2 linked regions of the Caballeronia sp. LZ062 genome follow. The protein of the gene in region 1 interacts with the protein of each later gene in a pairwise test. Links are inferred from orthologs where the notes say so. Each region holds a gene or a part of one and is shown on either strand. Other genes may lie near its edges. The genes, in order: bioB and P9239_RS16215.

Evidence for each region.
Region 2: the proteins of bioB (region 1) and P9239_RS16215 interact in binary tests that used the Escherichia coli proteins (3 or more experiments, as listed by UniProt). The link is inferred for Caballeronia sp. LZ062 from one-to-one orthologs.

What each region holds. Positions count from the first base shown.
Region 1 is NZ_JARTWB010000002.1:2,410,637-2,421,795, forward strand. The notes cover bases 4,222-7,220. They hold bioB (biotin synthase BioB), read left to right. Parts: upstream 4,222-5,198; coding sequence 5,199-6,242; downstream 6,243-7,220. Other genes in these bases: bioF (8-amino-7-oxononanoate synthase), read left to right, coding at 4,222-4,494; bioD (dethiobiotin synthase), read left to right, coding at 4,491-5,192; P9239_RS17350 (PAAR domain-containing protein), read left to right, coding at 6,531-7,094; P9239_RS17355 (N-acetylmuramoyl-L-alanine amidase), read left to right, coding at 7,096-7,220. Also shown: P9239_RS17320 (YchJ family protein), read left to right, coding at 1-140; P9239_RS17325 (prolyl oligopeptidase family serine peptidase), read left to right, coding at 465-1,709; P9239_RS17330 (adenosylmethionine--8-amino-7-oxononanoate transaminase), read left to right, coding at 2,003-3,307; more of bioF, read left to right, coding at 3,304-4,221; more of P9239_RS17355, read left to right, coding at 7,221-7,869; P9239_RS17360 (hypothetical protein), read left to right, coding at 7,866-8,186; P9239_RS17365 (sulfate ABC transporter substrate-binding protein), read right to left, coding at 8,280-9,278; P9239_RS17370 (alpha/beta hydrolase), read right to left, coding at 9,352-9,960; P9239_RS17375 (VOC family protein), read left to right, coding at 10,107-10,589; P9239_RS17380 (glyoxylate/hydroxypyruvate reductase A), read left to right, coding at 10,595-11,159. UniProt on the Escherichia coli protein: Catalyzes the conversion of dethiobiotin (DTB) to biotin by the insertion of a sulfur atom into dethiobiotin via a radical-based mechanism.
Region 2 is NZ_JARTWB010000002.1:2,182,533-2,193,538, forward strand. The notes cover bases 1,933-4,778. They hold P9239_RS16215 (class II glutamine amidotransferase), read left to right. Parts: upstream 1,933-2,827; coding sequence 2,828-3,730; downstream 3,731-4,778. Other genes in these bases: pyrC (dihydroorotase), read right to left, coding at 1,933-2,613; P9239_RS16220 (amino acid ABC transporter ATP-binding protein), read right to left, coding at 3,785-4,510; gltK (glutamate/aspartate ABC transporter permease GltK), read right to left, coding at 4,507-4,778. Also shown: P9239_RS16195 (OsmC family protein), read left to right, coding at 1-195; P9239_RS16205 (DUF3025 domain-containing protein), read right to left, coding at 680-1,519; more of pyrC, read right to left, coding at 1,531-1,932; more of gltK, read right to left, coding at 4,779-5,184; P9239_RS16230 (amino acid ABC transporter permease), read right to left, coding at 5,184-5,924; P9239_RS16235 (glutamate/aspartate ABC transporter substrate-binding protein), read right to left, coding at 5,994-6,887; P9239_RS16240 (Glu/Leu/Phe/Val dehydrogenase), read right to left, coding at 7,149-8,441; P9239_RS16245 (LysR substrate-binding domain-containing protein), read right to left, coding at 8,551-9,522; P9239_RS16250 (MFS transporter), read left to right, coding at 9,804-11,006.

The sequences.
Region 1 (11,159 bases):
ACGGCGATCACGAAGAGGTGGAATTCGTCGCGCGGTATAAGGTCGGCGGGCGCGCGCATCGTCTGCATGAAGCCAGCCGTTTTACGCGCAATGCTGATGGGCATTGGATTTATATCGACGGAAGAAGCATCGAGAAGTAAATCTTCGCTTAATATGACGCGGTATTAATTTCCTGAAGTTTCCCTTTCAGGTTAAGCGGTTACGGGGTTTCCTTTATTGTGCAGTGCAATTTTGAGCGGGTAATCTGTGTTTGCGTCAGGCGCTGTCATTTCTCGCGCCCGGCCAAATGCGGCAACCCGTTTTTTCCAGTCTGAAGCCATTTGTCATGCCTTATCGAGGCATGACTCCAAAGCCCGGCATTCGATACTGCTCATCATCAGCAGCGCGGCCAGCTTGTGACTTCAACCGGCGTTTCCGGGCCCGCGTCATATCAACATATCGATGAGTGCGGTCGGAGTTCACGGATGGCGATCAGAACCTGGTTGGTCGGATGCAGCATGGCGTGCTCGCTCGCGGCGTCGCTTGTCACGTCCGTCGTCCACGCCGAACCGATCGGCGGCATCCGCCAATCCGAAGGGCTCACGGCACCTGTCTTCAGCCAGATTCCCGATGCGCTCGACGCGCGCCTGCCGGTGGTCGCGAACGGCCTGAACGAAACGGTCATCGACGTGCCGGAAGACGACATCGCGCTCGAAACCACCGTGTTCAAGCCGGACGGCGCGGGTCCGTTTCCGATGATCGTCTTCAATCACGGCAAGCTCCCCGGCGATTCGCACGCCCAGCCGCGCAACCGGCCGGTCGCGCTCGCGCGTGAGTTCGTGCGCCACGGCTATGTCGTGGTGGTGCCGAACCGCCGCGGCTTCGCAGGCTCCGGCGGCGACTACGCGGGCCACGGCTGCAACGTCGAAGCGAACGGCTTTGCGCAGGCGCGCGATGTCGCCGCCACTGTCGAGTACATGAGCGCGCAGCCATACATCGACAAGACGCATATCGTGGTGGCGGGCACGTCGCACGGCGGGCTGACGACCATCGCTTACGGCGCGCGCGATGCGCTGTCCGCGCCGGGCGTGCGCGGTCTCATCAATTTCTCGGGCGGCTTGCGTCAGGACGAATGCGCGGGCTGGCAGAAGAATCTCGTCGATGCCTTCGGCGCTTACGGCGAAAACGTGCGCCTGCCGTCGCTGTGGCTCTACGGCGATAACGATTCGGTCTGGCAAGGCGATCTGTCATCGCAGATGTATGCCGCGTTCGTCTCGCACGGCGCGCGCGCGAACATGATCGACTTCGGCAACTACAAGAACGACGCACACCGGCTCGTCGGCGATCGCGACGGCGTGCAGGTCTGGTGGCCGCGCGTGAAGGCGTTTCTCGCGCAAATCGGCATGCCGACCACCGTGCAGTATCAGGTCGCCGAGCCGCACGCGCCGAACGCGACAGATTTCGCGAGCCTCGACGCGGTGCAGTCTGTCCCGTTCGTCGATGAAAACGGCCGCGCCGGGTATCGCAATTTCCTGAACCAGTATTCGAGCCGCGCGTTCGCCGTGTCGGACTCGGGCGCGTGGTCATGGGCGGAAGGCGGCGACGATCCGATGGCCGTGGCCATTGCCGGTTGTCAGAAGCAGAGCAGCGACCCGTGCAGGCTGTACGCGGTCGATAACGCGGTGGTCTGGAAGGACAAGTCCGCCGACACGCAGACGGCTTCGCGCTGAACACGCGCACTCGACACCGCCAGACACGCCGGCCGCTGCGCCGGCGTTTTTGCATCTTGCGGCGGCAATGCCTCTTTTAAGCGTCGCGTTCAGCGACGTTGTGCGCCGAAGTGTGTTTTCGCACGTCGGATGCGCGCGGCTCTATTGTCCAAAACGTGGGCGAAAAGCGAAGGCCGCGCTCAATTTCGGGATAATTGCAGCGCGCGACAGTCTCGCGCAGTTTCCTTGAAAAGCGCAGGCCGCCGCGCCTGCCCGATGTACCGGTTCGCGCTCGCGCGGGCCTGGGAGCCGTTTTGAACACAGAAGCCAATCAAGACTGGGTCGCGCGTTCGCTCGCCGCCGTGTGGCACCCGTGTACCCAGATGAAGCATCACGAGCGCATGCCGCTCGTGCCCATTGCACGCGGCCAGGGCGCGTGGCTCTACGATCCGGCGGGCAACCGCTATCTCGACGCCATCAGTTCGTGGTGGGTCAATCTTTTCGGCCACGCGAATCCCGACATCAACCGCGCGCTCAAAGATCAACTCGACACGCTGGAACACGCGATGCTCGCGGGCTGCACACACGCGAGCGCCGTCGAACTGGCCGAGCGCCTTTCCGCGCTCACGCAACAGACGCTCGGCCACGCGTTCTTCGCATCGGATGGCGCGTCGGCGGTCGAGATCGCGCTGAAAATGAGCTTTCACTTCTGGCGTAATCGCGGCCAGAGCGAGAAGCGCGAGTTCGTCTGTCTCGCGAACAGCTATCACGGCGAAACCGTCGGCGCGCTCGGCGTGACGGACGTCGCGCTGTTCAAGGACGCATACGATCCGCTGATTCGTCATGCGCATGTGGTCGCGTCGCCGGCTGCGGGCGTGGACCAAGCGATCGACGCGATGCGCGCGCTCTTCGCCGAACGCGCGACGCATCTCGCCGCCGTGATCGTCGAGCCGCTCGTGCAGTGCGCGGCAGGCATGGCGATGTATGACGCGTCGTATCTCACGCGCCTGCGCGCGCTCTGCGACGAGTTCGACGTGCACCTGATCGCGGATGAAATCGCGGTCGGCTGCGGGCGCACCGGCACCTTCTTCGCGTGCGAGCAGGCAGGCATATGGCCGGACTTGGTATGCCTTTCGAAGGGCATCAGCGGCGGCTATCTGCCCCTTTCGCTCGTGCTCACGCGCGATGAAATCTACGCCGCCTTCTACGACGACGACCTCACGCGCGGCTTCCTGCATTCGCATTCGTACACTGGCAATCCGCTCGCGTGCCGCGCCGCGCTCGCGACGCTCGACTTGTTCGAAAGCGCGAACGTGCTCGCCGAAAATCGCCGCAAATCGGCGCTACTGCGCGAAGCGTCGCAGCCGCTCGCGAAGCACGCGCGCACGCGCAACTTCCGCGAGCGCGGCACGATCTTCGCGTTCGATGTCGATACCGAAGACCGCGCGTTCTCGCGGCGCTTCTTCGCGAACGCGTTGCAGCGCGAACTGCTGATGCGCCCCATCGGCAAGACGGTGTACATGATGCCGCCGTACATTCTCTCCGACGACGAACTCGCGTTGCTCGCGCAGCGCACGCTGGATACGCTCGACGCCACGCTCGCGGAGTGCGCCGCATGAACGACACCACGCAGGCGCTTTTCGACACGCTGAACGAAGGTCTCGCCGATATCGATGCACGCGATTTGCGCCGCCGTCGCAGGATCATCGACGGGGCGAATTCGGCGCACATGACCGTCGATGGCCGCGCGATGATCGGCTTCGCGAGCAACGATTATCTCGGCCTGGCCGCGCACGAAGCGATCCGCGCGGCGCTCGCCGAAGGCGCTGCGCTTTACGGCGCGGGCAGCGGAGGTTCGCATTTGCTGGGCGGCCATTCGCGCGCCCATGCTCAACTCGAAGACGATCTGGCCGCATTCTCGGGCGGCTTCGTCGACGACCCGCGCGCGCTCTACTTCAGCACCGGCTACATGGCGAATCTCGCCGTGCTCACGACGCTGGCCGGGCGCGGCACGCTCGTGTTCTCGGACGCGCTGAATCACGCGTCGCTGATCGACGGCGTGCGGCTTTCCCGCGCGCAGACGCAGATTTATCCCCATGCGGACGTGGCTGCGCTCGACGCGATGCTGGACGCCTCGCGCGACGAGACCGCGACGAAACTCATCGTCACCGACACGGTCTTCAGCATGGACGGCGACATTGCGCCGCTCGCGCGTCTCGTCGAGCTGGCGGAGAAGTACGGGGCGTGGCTCGTCGTCGACGATGCTCACGGCTTCGGCGTGCTCGGCCCGCAAGGTCGCGGCGCGCTTGCGCACTTCGCGCTGCACTCGCCGCATCTCGTCTATGTCGGCACGCTCGGCAAGGCGGCGGGCGTCGCGGGCGCGTTCGTCGCGGCACACGCCACGGTCATCGAATGGCTCGTGCAGCGCGCGCGTCCGTATATCTTCACGACGGCCGCGCCGCCTGCGGTCGCGCATGCGGTGTCGGCCAGCATCAAAATCATTGCCGGCGATGAAGGCGACGCGCGCCGCGGGCATCTCGCGTCTTTGATCGACACTACGCGCGCCATGCTCAGGCGCACGCGCTGGCTTCCGGTGGATTCGGAGACAGCGGTGCAGCCGCTCGTGATCGGCGGCAACGACGAGACGCTCGCCATTGCCGCCGCGCTCGACGCGCAGGGCCTTTGGGTGCCCGCCATTCGACCGCCGACGGTGCCGTCCGGCACGTCGCGCCTGCGCATATCGCTTTCCGCCGCGCACAGCCGCGAAGACCTCGACCGTCTCGACCACGCATTGAATACGCTATGACCGCTTTATCCCTTTTCGTCGCCGGAACCGATACGGAGATCGGCAAGACGTTCGTCTCCTGCGCGCTGCTGCACGGCTTCGCGCACCACGGGCTTCGCGCCGCCGCGATGAAGCCGATCGCCTCGGGCGCCGTCATGCGCGACGGCGTGCTGCACAACGAAGACGCCGACCAACTGGACGCCGCCGCGACCGTCGCGCTGCCGCCCGACATGCGCACGCCGTTCATGATGCGCGAGCCGATCGCGCCGCATATCGCGGCCGCGCGCGAAGGCATCGCGCTGGATATCGGGCGCATCGTGGAGGCGCATCGTGAGGCTTCGACGCTCGCCGATATCGTCGTGGTGGAAGGCGTCGGCGGCTTTCGCGTGCCGCTCGACGAAACGCACGACACCGCCGATCTCGCCGTCGCGCTGAACGTGCCGGTGGTGCTCGTCGTCGGCATGCGGCTCGGCTGCATCAGCCATGCGCTGCTCACCGCCGAAGCGATTGCTGCGCGCGGGCTGACGCTTGCGGGCTGGGTGGCCAATCGCGTCGATCCGAATATGCTGTATCCCGAAGAAAACATCGCCACGCTGAAACAACGCATCGCCGCGCCGCTCCTCGGCGTGATCCCGCATCTCACGTCGCGCGATGCGGCGCTCGCCGCCGATGATCTCGACGTGCGCACGCTGCTCGACACGCTTCATCTCAAGGACTGAACTCACATGACGCAGACTCTCACTGCCGGCACCGCTCAACACGCTCAAGCACAACCGCAAACGCCGGCGCAAACGCAAGCGCCCGCGCGCTGGCGCGTCGCGGATGTCGTCGCGCTCTACGAACTGCCGTTCAACGATTTGCTGTATCGCGCGCAGACCGTGCATCGCGAGCATTTCGATCCGAACGCCGTGCAGCTTTCCACGCTGTTGTCGATCAAGACGGGCGGCTGCGAGGAAGATTGCGCGTATTGCCCGCAGTCCGTGCATCACGAAACGGGCGTGAAGGCCGACAAGCTGATGGAAGTCGATGCCGTGCTGAAGGCCGCCGAAACCGCGAAAGCCAACGGCGCGACGCGCTTCTGCATGGGCGCAGCGTGGCGCAATCCGAAGGACCGCCATCTGGAGCCGATCAAGGAAATGATTCGCGGCGTGAAGGCGATGGGCCTCGAAACGTGCGTGACGCTCGGCATGCTGGAGTCGCATCAGGCGCAGGCGCTGCGCGATGCGGGCCTCGATTACTACAACCATAACCTCGACACGTCGCCGGAGTTCTACGGCCAGATCATCTCGACGCGCACGTATCAGGATCGCCTCGACACGCTGGAGCACGTGCGCGACGCGGGTATCAACGTGTGCTGCGGCGGGATCGTGGGCATGGGCGAATCGCGTCGCGAACGCGCCGGGCTGATCTCGCAGCTCGCGAACATGGAGCCGTATCCGGAATCGGTGCCGATCAACAATCTCGTGCAGGTCGCGGGCACGCCGCTGACCGGCACGGAGGCGCTCGATCCCTTCGAGTTCGTGCGCACGATCGCGGTGGCGCGCATCACGATGCCGAAGGCGATGGTGCGTCTGTCGGCGGGTCGCGAACAGATGGACGAGGCGTTGCAGGCGCTTTGCTTTGCGGCGGGCGCGAATTCGATCTTCTACGGCGATCAACTGTTGACGACGAGTAATCCGCAGGCGGAAGCGGACCGGAAGCTCATCGAGCGGCTCGGGATGCGCGCGGAAGCGGCGCAGGATACGGCGGCGCGGCACTGCGGGGAATAAGCGTTGATGGCGGGGCTTGCGTCGATGGTCGCGAGCCCCGCGGGTCTTATTCGGCGAAACGCTGAAGACTGTGACCGGGCGGGACTTCCCCATGTCGTCACAGTTTGACGATTTCGACAAACCTCAACCGACCTTTACTTGCGGCCTTTCGCTGTTGTCGTATTCTGATGGTTTCGTTTAAGACGCGAAGCGTTTGGGTACAGGATCGCGATACATGCCACAAATCAAGCAGAACGAATCGTCGTCCGAGCTCTTCTGATGATGCGCCGAATAGCTGTCGTCGGCGACATGTTGAGTAATGGAGGCCAGATCTGCTCCGGCATAGGGCCGCTTTTTACGTTGGGCGATGCCGGAACGCGAGCGGCACTTATTAATGGGTCTGCCTACTGTCCGGTCTGCCGGACCACGGGTTACATCGCGAAAGACGGGGGTCCGCGTCGCATGACCATTGGCGGCAGCGAGATAGCTCTGGACAATGACGTAGTTGTCTGTGACTGCGCCGAGTATCCACGTCTCTTCGCGCGGCTCGCAGGAGAGGCTTGGTACGACGATCTCGCAGAAAGCCTTGGCGTGGTCGGCGCTACGGCGATCGCGGCAGGTTCAGCCCAAAGCGCTGGGCGCCAAAACAAACAACGCTCAACATGCGCTGCTTGGTTCTGCGTGCGGGACAGTGCGAGCGGCCTTCCTTTGCGACACCAAAATTTCATCGCCGTTGTATCGGGCGTCGAACACGCATCTAAGACGGATGGGAATGGCTTCGCGATGGTCGAAACCGACGGTCCACAAAGTATTGATTTACACGTCGTGTTTTCATCTCCCAAGCGCAAGCTGATTCCAGTGCAAGGAGACTGAAGTGGCGTCGGACTATGAGATTAGCCATTGGACGACAGCGCATACTGCCGCAGGCAACAGCCGCGACACGGCCGCTGCAATTACGGTAAACAATCAAGGCGCGACTCGGAAGGCGGTTATCAACGCGCTGGCCCGCAGCGGCTACCCTCTGATCGAGCGTTCCGCATGGCACGCGAAACCGCCGAGAGGAGCGTTGCGCGAGAGTCATTGGGACTATCACGACATCGTGCTGCATCACGCGGGCCGCAGTTACTCGTGCGGTTCGCCTTCCATTCAGCAGATGCAACGTGTACAGGCGGAGGATATGGGAAGGAGCCCGCCGTTCGACGATGCAGGGTATCACTATGCGATATCGTGCCAGGGCGAAATCTACGAGGCCCGAGACGTGAGGTTCACCGGCGAACACGTTGCTGGCGATAACACCGGAAAGTTGGGAATCGTTCTTCTCGCCGATCTCGTACAGGCAGGGGAGGCGTACGACCAGGAATACAGTCGCCTGTCACTTCCGAACAAGCTCAAAAATATCGGCGGAATCCTCACGGATCGAGTTGTAGTTTGGCACGACGAGCCAACACACCGTCAGATTACGGCGTGCCGCGCGCTGTGTAGCGTGCTCATGGACTTCTTCCATATCGAGCGGTTAGGCGGCCATCGAGAGTATCAACAGCTTGCAACGCATAAGGGACGAGCATGCCCAGGCAACCTCGGAATGGACGTGGTCAAGCTGCTACGCACAGAACTATCGCTATCTGCGCCGCAAGCGAACGGCTCATGAAGAGAAGAAAGGTGGCAACCGTGCTCCTCGGCGTTGCCGCATTGCTATCGCTCTGGTTTTACTTGGGCGTCGGCTACTACTACTCGTCAATCGATCACGAGGAACACGCCGTCTACTTCATCAAGAAAGGCCTGACGCGCGAGAGAGCGTTCATCAACCCTTTCGCGAATGAAGGTGATCCATCGCCCGTCAACCGGTTATCGCCTCAAGTTCGAAGCGACCTTGCTGTGTTGTGCAAGTACGCGTATGGGATAGAGCACTACGACAATAGGTCGCTTGAGGACTGCCGAACTCGGATCATTGAAGATGTGCAATGAGCGACGCGCAGTCCCCTTGATGCGGGCGTTAAAAGGTAAGCCAGCCCTTGCTTCGTCAGCCTCGCTGAGTCGATTGCCGGCCGCGCGCCGATCTCACTTCTTCTCCGCCACCACCTGATCAAACGTCCCCCCATCGGCAAAATGCGTTTGCTGCGCCTTCTGCCAACTCCCGAACACCTGCTCCACCGTAAACGTCTTCAGCGGCTTGAACTCGCTTGCATGCTTCGCGAGCACGTCCGCGTTGCGCGGCCGCAAGTGGTGCTGCGCGATGATCTCCTGCGCTTGCGGGCCGTATAGGAAGTCGAGATACGCCTGCGCTTGCTTGCGCGTGCCGCGCTTGTCCACCACCTTGTCGACGATGGACACCGGCGGCTCCGCCAGCAAGCTCGACGACGGATACACCGCGTCAAAATCCTTCGCGCCCGCGCCGGTTTCGATCAATCCCACTTCGTTCTCGAACGTCACGAGCACGTCGCCGATGCCGCGCTGCGTGAACGTCGTCGTCGCGCCGCGCCCGCCCGTGTCGAGCACCGGCACGTTCGCGAAAATGGCTTTCTCGAAGTCCTGCGCCTGCGCATCGGTCGCGCCCTGCTGCTTCTTGTAGCCCCACGCCGCGAGATACGTGTAGCGTCCGTTGCCCGATGTCTTCGGATTCGCGATGATCGCCTGCACGCCGGGCCGCGCGAGATCGCTCCAGTCCTTGATGTGTTTCGGATTGCCGTGGCGCACGAGAAACACCATCGTCGTCGTGTACGGCGCGCTGCCGTTCGGCAGGCGCGTGCGCCAGTTGGCCGGCACGAGCTGTCCGCGCTCGGCGAGCAGGTCGATGTCGTTCGGCTGGTTCATCGTCACGACATCCGCCTGCAAGCCCTGCATCACGGACAACGCCTGCGCACTCGACGCCCCATGCGACTGTCTCACTGACACGGTCTCGCCCGTGCGCTTCTTGTAGTCCGCGACGAACGCCGCGTCGATGTCCTTGTATAGCTCGCGCGTCACGTCGTAAGAGACGTTGAGCAGCGTGGTGTCCGCGTGCGCGACGCCCGTCGCCATGATCAATGTCGCGAGCGCGACTTGCCTGAATGCCGCCATGAGTCTCCCCGTCATCAAAAGCGAAAGGCCGCTCGGAGGCGGCCATCTATGTTATCGAATGCGCGGAGAAGCATCAGCCATACGCATGTTCACGCTGCAACCGCTCGCGCTCGCCGTTCGCTTCGCGCGGCGCGTAATGCGCGAGCGTATCGACGAGATACTTCGCGTGCGGCCACGGACCGAAGCCCGCCGCCGTGTTGATGTGCCCGGCATCGCCGAAATTCACGAACGCGCTGCCGAGATGCTGCGCGAGGTCGCGCGCCCGGTCGACGGGCATCCACGGGTCCGTTTCGCTGCCGACGAGAACCGACGGCACGGCAAGGCGCGCTGGCTCGAAATACCCCGCGAGCCTGAACTTGTCAGGGCTCGCCGGCGCGACCAGCAGTACGCCGCTCACGCGGTTGAGCGCACGGCTGCGCGCTCGCCTGAACGCATGGGCGACCGCGAGACAGCCGAAGCTGTGCGCGGCCAGCACGACGGGCCGCTGCAAGGCATCGAGCCGCGTTTCGACAGCGCGCGCCCACTCGTCGAGATGCGGCGCGTCCCAGTCGGCCTGCTCGACGCGCGACGCGTCCACGTATTGCCGCTCCAGCCAGCTCTGCCAGTGCGCGCCTTCGCTGCCATGCAGTCCCGGCACGGTCACGAGCACGGGCCGCCGCAAGGGTTCGTCGTTCATGTTCATGCGTGCCTCGGCTGCTTTCGATTCAGGCTTCATTCTCGCGTGATGCAGCGCCGCCGCGAACGATTCAATCGTCATTTGGTTATTCGAAGCCGCGCGCCGGGCGCGCCGTCACCGTAAAATGATCCGAATCGTCACAGGGAGGCACCATGTCCGATCTACCCGATGAATCCGCCGGCCGCTTCGAGCACGCGGACCATTCCAGGACGCAACGCACGCTGCAGCCGTTTCACCTGGCCTTTCCCGTCACGAGCCTCGAGAACGCCCGCGCGTTCTACGGCGAGTTGCTCGGCTGCCCCGAAGGCCGCAGTTCGCCCGACTGGGTCGATTTCGATTTCTTCGGGCATCAACTGGTCGCGCACCTTTCGCCCGACGAGGCGCGTCCCGCCCCAAAGAACGCCGTCGATGGCGACGCCGTGCCGGTGCGCCACTTCGGCGTCGTGCTTTCGATGAGCGACTGGCACGCGCTCGCCGAGCGCCTGAAAGGCGTGGGGACGAAGTTCATCATCGAGCCGCATATCCGCTTCAAGGGCGAAGTCGGCGAGCAGGCCACGATGTTCTTCCTCGATCCCTGCGGCAACGCGCTCGAATTCAAGGCATTCAACGACATCGGCCAGTTGTTCGCGAAATGAGCCGCATGAAAATCATCTTCCACGAAGAGAACACGGACACGGACGCGTGGCTTGGCGACTTCGCCCGCGAACTGCCGCAAGCCGACGTGCGCGTCTGGCAGCCGGGCGACACCGCGCCCGCCGACTATGCGGTCGTGTGGCGCGCGCCGCGCGAGCTGTTCGCGAATCGGCCGGATCTAAAGGCGGTGTTCAATCTCGGCGCGGGCGTCGATGCCATTCTCGATGTCGAGCGCAAGGAGCCCGGCACCCTGCCGCCCAACGCCGTGCTCGTGCGGCTGGAAGACACCGGCATGGCGCAGCAGATGGCCGAATACGCGAACTACGCGGTGCTGCGCTTCATGCGCCGCTTCGACGAATACGAAGCTCTGCAACGCGAAGGCCGCTGGCAGAAGCTGCCGCAACATGCGCGTAAGACCTTCACGGTCGGCGTGCTGGGTCTGGGCGTGCTCGGCGCGGAAGTGGCGCGTTCGCTCGTCCTGCTTGGCGTGCCGGTGCGCGGCTATAGCCGCACGCCGAAGGACATCGCAGGCGTCGAGGTTTTTTTCGCCGGTCCCGCGCAGTTCGACGCGT
Region 2 (11,006 bases), 230 kb from region 1 along the record:
AAGGCCGAGCGCGCAAGCGAAGACCCGAAGGTGTTCACGAAGATCCACTTCCACTTCACGGTCACGGGCAAGAATCTGAACCCCGCGACAGTGGAACGCGCCATCAATCTGTCGCACGACAAGTATTGTTCGGCGTCGATCATGCTCGCCAAGACCGCGGAACTCACGCATTCGTTCGATATCGTCGAACGCTAAGCGCGTCGCAGAAAAAAGAGCCGGCGTCAGACATGACGCCGGCTCTTTCTTTTGAATGACGACAAAGCGGGCCGATAAGCCGGATTCTGTGCGCACGCCGCCCGAAGGCGAGCGCGCGTGGCAGCCATTCCTCTAGGCGCGCCATTGCTGACGCGCTCGAGCTTCCTACCCGCAGACGAACGGGGGCACCGTCCTGCATCCGTAGATGCGCGCCTGCCTATTTGGAATTGCTCCGGGTGGAGGTTACCGTGCCGGCACGTCTCGCGACGGCCGCGGTGCGCTCTTACCGCACCGTTTCACCCTTACCTGATCTCCGGACTTGCGCCCGAAGCCATCGGCGGTTTGCTTTCTGTTGCCCTGTTCCGCGTGTTGCCACGGATGGCCGTTAGCCATCACCCTGCCCTGCGGAGTCCGGACTTTCCTCGCCCTCGACGCTGATAAGCGCCGAAGCCGCGACTGCCTGGCCTGCTTTGCGACACCGATTTTAACATGCGGCTTTCGCGTGCTTCGCTGCGCCTGCCGCGATGCGCCGGCCGGCACGGAAGACGGACGGGTCGTCGTAGAACGCTGCGTCCGCGTTCGCATCGCACCAGCCTGGCACGCCCAGCACCGGCAGCGGCGCGAATGCGCGGCTCGCGGGCGGCTCGGCCATCAGACTGCGGGAAACGTGATCGTCGAGCACGGAGCGGCGGGCGGCATCGTCCGATGAAAAATAGGCGGCCGGCACTTCCACGATCCACGCGTGCCCCGTGCACGCCTTGTACGGCGCAACGAGTTTCTCCAGCAACGCGTGGCCGAAGATGCGCGCCTCGCACCGGCTGCCCCACGACGCGCGCCCCGCCAGGAACAACGCGCGCCAGTCGAAGCGGCGCAGCGCATCGGCGAGCGATGGGTCGGCGCACGCGAACAGCACCGCGTTCTCGTCGAAGAGTGTGAGCGCATCGCGCACGCCGCCGCGCGTCGGGCCGATGCCGAGCGCGTCGATCTGATCCGCCTGGCACGCGTTGAGCGCCGCCTTGATGCGCGGATACGCGAACCACATCAGGCCGTTGAAGAAATCGTGAAGATTGTGACGCGTCGGCACGCAGCCGGTCTTGGCAATATACGCCTCGTACGACGCGCCTTCCGGCAGCGATTCCTGCGCGACGAACCCGAGCGGCTCACCGCGCCCTGTAACGAGCACGGCTTGCGCGGCGTCGTCATTCAGCTCTTCGAGATAGCGTGCCGGACCGTCGAGCGCCGCCGCCTGCCATCGCGTGCCGCGCGGCGCGAGCGGTGCGAGCCACGGACGCGTCCAGTCGATCTCGTCGAAACGCGCGGACACCGCTGCAACCGTCAGGCCGATTCCACGAACCGCCAGCCGATCGACTCGCCGCCACGCAGCGGCACGATTTGCGAATCGCCTGCGGCGAACTCAGCGGGCAGCGTCCACGACGCGCGCTCGAGCGTCACCGTGTCCGCGCTGCGCGGCAAGCCGTAAAAGTCCGCGCCGTGGAAACTCGCGAAACCTTCGAGCTTGTCGAGCGCGCCGGCCTCGTCGAAGGCTTCTGCATAGAGTTCCAGCGCATGCAGCGCCGTGTAGCAGCCCGCGCAGCCGCACGCGTGCTCCTTTAGGCCCTTCGGATGCGGCGCGCTGTCGGTGCCGAGGAAGAAGCGCGGATTACCGGACGTCGCCGCCTCGACCAGCGCCACGCGATGCGTCTCGCGCTTGAGCACCGGCAAGCAGTAATAGTGCGGACGGATACCGCCGACGAGAATCGCGTTGCGGTTGTAAAGCAGGTGATGCGCGGTGATGGTCGCGCCGATCGTGCCTTGCGCTTCGCGCACATAATCGGCGGCGTCTTTCGTCGTGATGTGCTCGAACACAACCTTGAGCGCCGGGAAATCGCGGCGCAGCGGCGTCATCACGCGGTCGATGAACACCTTCTCCCGGTCGAATACGTCGATGTCGCTGTCCGTCACCTCGCCGTGCGTCAAGAGCGGCATGCCGACTTCCTGCATCGCTTCGAGCGTTTTTGCGCATTTGCCGAGCAGATCCGTCACGCCCGCGTCGGAATTCGTCGTCGCGCCGGCCGGATACAGCTTCACGCCGTACACGAAGCCGCTGTCTTTCGCGCGGCGGATCTCGTCGGGCGGCGTGTTGTCGGTGAGATAGAGCGTCATCAGCGGCTCGAAGTGCGCGGCCGCGCCTTCCTTCGGCAACGCGGCGATGATCCGTTCGCGGTACGCCGCGGCCATCCCGGTCGTCGTGACCGGCGGTTTCAGATTCGGCATGATGATCGCCCGGCCGAACTGGCGCGCGGTATGCGGGAGCACGGCGGCAAGCGTCGCGCCGTCGCGCACGTGCAAGTGCCAGTCGTCGGGGCGCGCCAAAGTGAGAGTCGTAGGCGAATCGGGCGATGCGGAAGTAGCGGACATGGCGTGATGACGGCGAGGACGTTGAGAGAAAGCGATTCGCAAGCAAGCACCTGCGCAGCGGCGGCATAGAACCGGAAAGAACCGCCGTGGAAATTCCACAACGGCGGCCGGGCGGCCACCGCGTTCGATTTTTTCGGGAATGCCCCGGTGATATGCTTGTCGGACGTATTGTAACAACCCGACTTCAGGGCTTTCGCCCGCCGCATCGAGCAACATGTGCCAACTTCTCGGAATGAATTGCGCCGAACCGACCGACGTGACCTTCTCGTTCACGGGTTTCGCCGCGCGCGGCGGCATGACGGATCACCACGCGGACGGCTGGGGCATCGCGTTCTTCGAGGACAAGGCGTGCCGACTGTTCATCGATCATCAGTCGTCGGCGAGTTCGCCGCTTGCCGAAATGGTCAAGCGGTATCCGATCAAGTCGAAGAACACCATCGCGCACATTCGCAAGGCGACGCAAGGGCATATCCTTCTGGAGAACTGCCACCCGTTCATGCGCGAGCTGTGGGGCCGGCACTGGATCTTCGCGCATAACGGCGACCTGAACGGTCACGCGCCGCAACTCACGGGCGTCTATCAGCCGGTCGGCACCACCGACAGCGAACTCGCGTTTTGCGCGCTGCTGCAAGGCTTGCGCCGCGCGTTTCCGTGCTCTCAGCCGCCGCTCGACGAACTCTTCGAGGCGCTCGCCACGCTCACGCGCGAGATCACGCAATACGGCGTGTTCAACTTCCTGATGTCGAACGGGCAGGCGCTGTTCTCGCATTGTTCGACGCATCTGTACTACCTCGTGCGCAGCTGGCCGTTTTCGACCGCGCATCTGATCGACGCGGACATGTCGATCGACTTCGCGAAGTACACGACGCCGGAAGACCGCGTCGCCGTGATCGCAACCTCGCCGCTCACCGATAACGAAGTGTGGACGCGCTTCGCCCCCGGCGACCTCGCGATGTTCCAGCAAGGCGCGCTCGCGCGCACGCTGAACATTCCGGTGCCCGAGGCAGTCGCGAGAAAGGCCGCCGAGCCGCTTGCGAAAGCGTGCGTCGGGTCCGCGCTGAAAATCGACGAGATCCGCACGACGGCGGCAGTCGAGTCGGAACTGGGCATCGAATAAAAAACGCGGCGCTTCTTTTCAGAAGCGCCGCGTTCTTTCGAGCGTTGCGAAAGCTCAGTGCAGGATCTTCGCGAGGAAGTCCTTCGCGCGGTCCGACTTCGGGTTCGCGAAGAACGCGTCCTTCTGGTCGTCTTCCACGATCAAGCCACGGTCCATGAAGATCACGCGATGCGCGACCTTCTTCGCGAAGCCCATTTCGTGCGTCACGCACATCATGGTCATGCCTTCCTGCGCGAGCTCCACCATCACGTCGAGCACTTCGTTGATCATCTCCGGATCGAGCGCGGAAGTCGGCTCGTCGAAGAGCATCGCGATGGGGTCCATCGAGAGAGCGCGCGCAATCGCGACGCGCTGCTGCTGACCGCCCGAGAGCTGCCCGGGAAACTTGTCCGCATGCGCGCGCAGGCCGACGCGATCGAGCAGCTTCAGGCCCTTCTGCGTCGCTTCGTCGTTCGAGCGGCCGAGCACCTTGATCTGCGCGAGCGTCAGGTTCTGCACGATCGACAGATGCGGGAACAGCTCGAAGTGCTGGAACACCATGCCGACCTTCGAGCGCAGCTTCGACAGATTCGTCTTCTTGTCCGTGAGCGACTGGCCGTTGATGCTGATCTCGCCCTTCTGGAACGGCTCCAGCCCGTTGACGGTCTTGATGAGCGTCGACTTGCCCGACCCCGACGGGCCGCACACGACGACGACCTCGCCCTTCTTCACTTCGGTCGTGCAGTCGGTGAGCACCTGAAACTGCCCGTACCACTTGGAAACATTTTTGATAGAGATCATCTTGCGACCTTTTTCTGAAGACCTTTGACGAGCGCCGACGCCGCCACGCACACCACGAAATAACATGCCCCGGCGAACAGCACCATTTCGACGATCGTGCCGTCGCGGTCGCCGATATTCGTCGCCGTGCGGAAGAAGTCCGCGAGACTGATCACATAGACGAGCGACGTGTCCTGAAAGAGCACGATCGCCTGCGTGAGCAGAAGCGGCACCATGGCGCGGAACGCCTGCGGCAGCACGACGAGTTTCATCGCCTGACCGTAGGTCATGCCGAGCGCGAACGCTGCGTTGACCTGCCCGCGCGGCACCGCCTGAATGCCGGCGCGAATGATTTCCGAATAGTACGCGGCTTCAAAAAGCGAGAACGCGACCATCGCCGATGCAAGGCGAATATCGATATCCGCCGACAGCCCGAGCACGTTCTGCAGCACCTGCGGCACGATCAGGAAGAACCACAGCAGCACCATCACGAGCGGGATGGAACGAAACAGCGTGACGTACGCGCCCGCGAACCATTGCAGCACCTTGATGCCCGAGAGCCGGAACAGCGCGAGGACCGTCCCCCACACGATGCCGACCACGATGGCGAGCAGCGTGATCTGCAGCGTGATGATGGCGCCCGTCCACAGCGTAGGCAGCGAGCCGATGACGCCACTCCAGTTGAACTGATGCATTACTTGCCTCCGATGTAGCCAGGCAGCCGCGTTTTCGCTTCGATCCAGCGCATGAGCAGCATCACGACCAGATTGATGAGCATGTACGCCAGCGTCACCGCGATAAACGATTCATAGGTCTGCGCGGTGTAGTCCACGAGCTGACGCGCCTGCGCCGACAGATCGAGCAGACCGATGGTCGAAGCCACCGCCGAATTCTTGAACACGTTCAGGAATTCCGACGTGAGCGGCGGCACGATGATGCGATACGCCACCGGCATCAGCACGTAGCGATACGTCTGCCATTGCGTGAAGCCCATCGCGAGGCCCGCGTTGCGCTGTCCGCGCGGCAGCGCGCTGATGCCCGAGCGCACCTGTTCGCACACGCGCGCGCCGGTGAAGAGCCCGAGACAGATGATCGACGACGAAAAGAACTGCGCGGAAGGCGGCAGTTGCTTGAACCAGTTGCCGATGGAAGGCGGCAGCAACTCCGGTATCACGAGATACCAAATGAAGAACTGCACGATCAGCGGGATATTGCGGAAGATCGCGACATAGACGGTGCCGATGCCCGCCAGCGTGCGATTCGGGACCGTGCGCAAGATGCCGAACAACGAGCCGACCACGAGCGCGATCACCCAGGCCGCGAGCGACACGGTAATCGTCACCCAGAAGCCGGAGATCAGCCAGCCGAGGTAAGTAGTGGGCTCGCCGGTGGAAACCGGACTCAGCAGAATGCCCCAGTTCCAGTGATAAGACATGGACTCACTCCAAAAAGAAACGGAAGAAGCAAGGCTCCTTCCGTCTCGTTCGTTCTTTACCCGAACCGGTTAGTCGATTGCCTTGTCATTCGGGCTCTTGAACAGAGCCTTCATGTCGTCGCTTTCCGGGAAGTTCAGGTTGAGCCCCTTCGGAGGAATCGGGCTTTCGAACCACTTCTTGTAGATCTTGTCGGCTTCGCCCGACGTCTCGACCTTCGCAATCGCGTCGTCGACCACCTTCTTGAACTCGGGGTCGTTCTTGCGCATCATGCAGCCGTATGCTTCATGCGACTGCGGTGCGCCGACGATCACGAAATCGCCCGGATTGTTCGACTTGGCGCGCTCGCCGGCGAGCAATGCATCGTCCATCATGAACGCGACAGCGCGGCCCGTCGACAGCGTCAGGAACGACTCGCCGTGATCCTTCGCGCTGATGATGTTCATGCCCATGTTCTTTTCCTGATTCATCTTGCGAAGCAGGCGCTCGGACGTGGTGCCGGCGGTCGTCACGACGGTCTTGCCCTTCAGGTCGGCCCAGTCCTTCACGCCGGAGTCCTTCTTGGTCATGAGGCGCGTGCCGATCACAAAAATGGTGTTCGAGAAAGCCGCTTGCTGCTGGCGCTCGGCGTTGTTCGTGGTCGAGCCGCATTCGATGTCGACGGTGCCGTTCCCCACGAGCGGAATGCGGTTCTGCGACGTCACCGGCGTCAGCTTCACCTTCAGGTTCGGCATGTTCAGCTTCTGCTTGACCGCTTCCACGATCTTCAGCGCGAACTCCTGCGAATAGCCGACCACGTTTTGCTTGTCGTCATAGTACGAGAACGGAATGGACGATTCGCGATGCCCCAGCGAGATGACACCCGTGTCCTTGATCTTCTTGAGCGTGCCCGCGTCCTGGGCGTAGGCGCCCGTGGCGAAAATTCCCAGCGCGGCGACGAGCAGCGCAGCCTTTTTAACCTTCATGTGTTCGATCTCCTGTGGCGAAAAACCGGGGCCAAGTTTAGCAGGGTAATAATTCTGAAAGAATGATCGTTAACCGGTGTTCGTCGCATTTTAGAGACGGCCGGTGCAACCGAGTGCAACTCCGCGTAGGCGCGCATATTACGCGAAATTGATAAAAAAAGTGGCGGCGTTCCGAGGGAACGCCGCCACTTTTATGGGGAGGTGGCGCGGCTGCAACGCCGCGCCTCGCCGCGCTTTCGATGCACGCGCTTTTGCATGCGATCAGGGGTACAGGCCGCGCATTTCGCGCGCCATCAAAATGCGCGTGCACGCGACGATAAACGCCGCCGTGCGCACCGAAACCTGCTGCTCGCTCGCCACTTGCCACACCGCTGCGAACGCTTCACGCATCACGCGCTCCAGGCGCTGGTTGATCTCGTCTTCCGTCCAGAAGAAGCTGGAGAAGTCCTGCACCCATTCGAAGTACGAGACGGTCACGCCGCCCGCGTTCGCCACGACGTCCGGAATCACGAGGACGCCCTTATCGTGAAGGATGTCGTCGGCGGCGGTCGTGGTCGGGCCGTTCGCGCCTTCGACAATGATCTTCGTCTTGATCTTCGGCGCGTTCTGCTCGGTGATCTGCCCTTCCAGCGCGGCCGGAATCAGGATGTCGCTCTCGATGGTCCAGAACTCGTCCTTCGAGACAGGGTCCGCGCCCGCGAAACCGCCGACGCCGCCGTTCTTCGCGACGTGATCGGCAAGCGCGACGGTATCGATGCCCTTTGAATTGAACAGCGTGCCCGTGTGATCCTGCACCGCGATCACGCGCGCGCCGGCTTCTTGGAAGAGACGCGCCGCGATTCCGCCGACGTTGCCGAAGCCCTGCACCGCGATGCGCGCGCCTTCGATCTCCAGCCCGACGCGCCGCGCCGCTTCCGTGCCGACGACGAACACGCCGCGCCCCGTCGCTTCCTTGCGGCCGAGCGAGCCGCCCAGCGAGATCGGCTTGCCGGTCACGACGCCGGTTGCCGTCTGGCCCTGGTTCATGGAGTAGGTGTCCATCATCCACGCCATGATCTGCTCGTTCGTGTTCACGTCGGGCGCGGGAATATCCGTGTTCGGCCCGATGATGATGCCGATTTCGCTCGTGTAGCGGCGCGTCACGCGCTCCAGCTCGCCGCGCGAGAGCGTGCGCGGATCGACGCGGATGCCGCCCTTCGCGCCGCCGTACGGCACGTTCACCGCCGCGTTCTTCACCGACATCCACGCGGAAAGCGCCATCACTTCGGAAAGCGTCACGTCCTGGTGGTAACGTACGCCGCCCTTGCCCGGACCGCGCGACGTGTTGTGCTGCACGCGATAGCCTTCGAAGTGGGCGACCGTGCCGTTATCCAGTTCGATGGGGCAATCGACGATCAGAATGCGCTTCGGGCGCTTGAGGGTTTCGAGCCAGCGCGAGAGAGAGCCGAGGTACGGCGCCACGCGATCGACCTGCCGCAAGTAGTTCCCCCAAGGGCCGAGATCGTCGGCGTGCAAATACGAGGGAATGGCATGGTCAAGCTTCGGAGAGGACATTGATGCTCCAGCGGTTTGTGGAATACATCAATTGTCGAAAAACGGCGTTTCCAAATCCAATGCCGTTTCCTTATCCGGTCATGCGTTTCTTGCATAACATCGCGAAGCCTTAGGCGGCGGGCGTTTCGGTCGATGCCTTCAGCAGTTCTTCGCCGACTGCGTCCCATAGCGCACGGACGAGCGCCTGACGCGGATCGTCGCCTTGCGAAGCCATCTTGTCGCGATACAGGCGGATCTCCATCGTCAACGTGAACTGACCCGCAGGCGTGCCGCGTGTTCCCCGGTCCAGCCGGATGAGCCGCCCTTCCTCGACCGCGTCTTCGACCGCGCTATGCGGCAGAAACGCGACGCCGTGTCCCGCGAGCGCCATCGCCTTGAGACCTTCCGCCATATCCGTTTCATACACTTTGTCCAGATGCAGACGCGCGGGCGCCGTCGCGATGATCACCTCGGTCATGCGGCCAAGGTAAGCGTTGGGCGTGTACGAGAGATACGGCACAGGCGCATCGGCGCTGGCGGGCAGCGTATAGCGCGCACGACCCGCCTTGTTCGGCGCGGAGAACGGGCTGATCGGTTCGAGACCGAGCGTGAGCATGTCGTAGCGGGCGGGATCGAGCGCGACCGGATGACTCGGATGGTGATAACCCATCACGAGATCGCAGCCTCCTTCGACGAGCGAGAGCACCGCGTCATGCACATTGAGCGCGCGCAGCCGCGTGCGGATGCGTCCGAGCCGCGCCTCGATATGCTGAAGCCAGCGCGGAAAGTACGTGAGCGAGAGCGTGTGCGGCACCGCGAATTCGATCGTCGCCGCCGGCGCGCCGCCCTGCCCGCGCAACAGCGTGCGTGCTTCGTGAAACTGCGAGAGCATCGCGAGCGCCTGCTCGTAGAACACCTGTCCGGCTTGCGTTAGCCGCGTCGGATAGACGGACCGGTCGATCAGTTCAGTGCCGAGCCACGCTTCGAGCGCCTGGATGCGCCGCGAGAAAGCGGGCTGCGTGATATGGCGAAGCTCGGCCGAGCGGCTGAAGCTGCGCGTCTCCGCGAGCGAAACGAAGTCTTCGAGCCATTTGAGTTCCATGCTGGAGTCGCGCCGTGCCGCGCCGAATGCGGGAAGCAGGCATTTTAGCGGGCGCCGCTCTGTCCGATGTATCAAGCGAAGGCTTGCCGCACCACGCGCACGCATGGCGCACGGGCGAGGTGCGGCTTCTGTCTTGGCCCGCTCGCTTGCTCTGTCCTTGCCGAGCCGCGCCTGCATTGAGGCACGTGGCATCGAGGCAGATTGGCATGATGCTTGCAAAAATCCGGGCCGCCGTGAACACAACGCCTCAGGCGCGCACATCGCCCACACCCGGAATCTTCATGTCCAATCTCATCGCATCGCTCAAGAGCGGCAACTGGCGCTCGCTTCTCGCCTGCTTCCTCTACTTCGATACGGGCTTCACCGTCTGGGTGTTATACGGGCCGCTTGCGCCGTTCATCGGGCGCGACCTGACGATGTCGGCGGCGCAACAGGGCTTTCTCGTCGCAGTGCCGGTGCTGGCCGCCGCGATTCTGCGCGTGACGCTCGGCAATCTCTATCAATCGACCGATGGCCGACGCGTCGCGCTGATGGGCGTGCTGCTTTCGTCGATTCCGTGCATCGTGCTGCCGCTCGTTCCGGGCGTGCCGTCGTATGCGCTCTTGCTGGTGCTCGGCGTGTTCCTCGGCATGGGCGGCGCGAGCTTCGCGGTCGCGTTGCCGATGGCCGGCAGCAACTATCCGCCGAAGGTGCAGGGACTCGTGCTCGGTCTCGCGGCGGCGGGCAACATCGGCGCGGTGCTCGACGGTTTCCTGTTCCCGCATCTCGCCGACGCGTTCGGCTGGAAGGTATCGACCGCCGCAGCGCTGCCGCTGCTCGCCATCACGGGCGCGGCGCTTTTCGCGTGGGCATCGGACGCAGGCGAGAAGACGGGCAGCACGTTGCGCGCGCTCTCGAGCTTCACGGTGACGCTCGTGAGCCTCGTCGTGCTCGTGCTGGCCGTGCATGGCGGCGTGTTCGGCACGGGCCGCACGGGTGTCTTGCTGCTGCCGGTGATTGGCGCACTGATCGCCATTGCCGTGCTGCCGCGCCGCTATCGTTCCGTGCTCGGCGAACGCGACACGTGGGTCATCATGCTCATCTACAGCATCACCTTCGGCGGCTTCGTCGGAATGTCCTCGTACGTGACGCTGTTGCTGACCTCGCTCTATCAGATGCCGAAGCTCGAAGCAGGGCTCTTCATGTCGCTGCTCGCGTTTCTCGGCGCGATCGTGCGGCCGTTCGGCGGCTATGTGGCGGATCGCGTGACCGGCGTGCGTGCGCTGCTCGTGCTGCTCGCGGTGATCGCCGCCGCCGACTTTGCGTTCGCTATCTGGATGCCGCCGGTCGCGGGCGGCCTCGGTTTGCTCGTGTGTCTGTATCTCGCGTTCGGGCTCGGCAACGGCTCCACGTTCCAGCTCGTGCCGCATCGCTGGAAGGGCAAGACGGGGCTGCTGTCGGGCATCGTCGGCGCGGCGGGCGGCATCGGCGGCTTCTATCTGCCG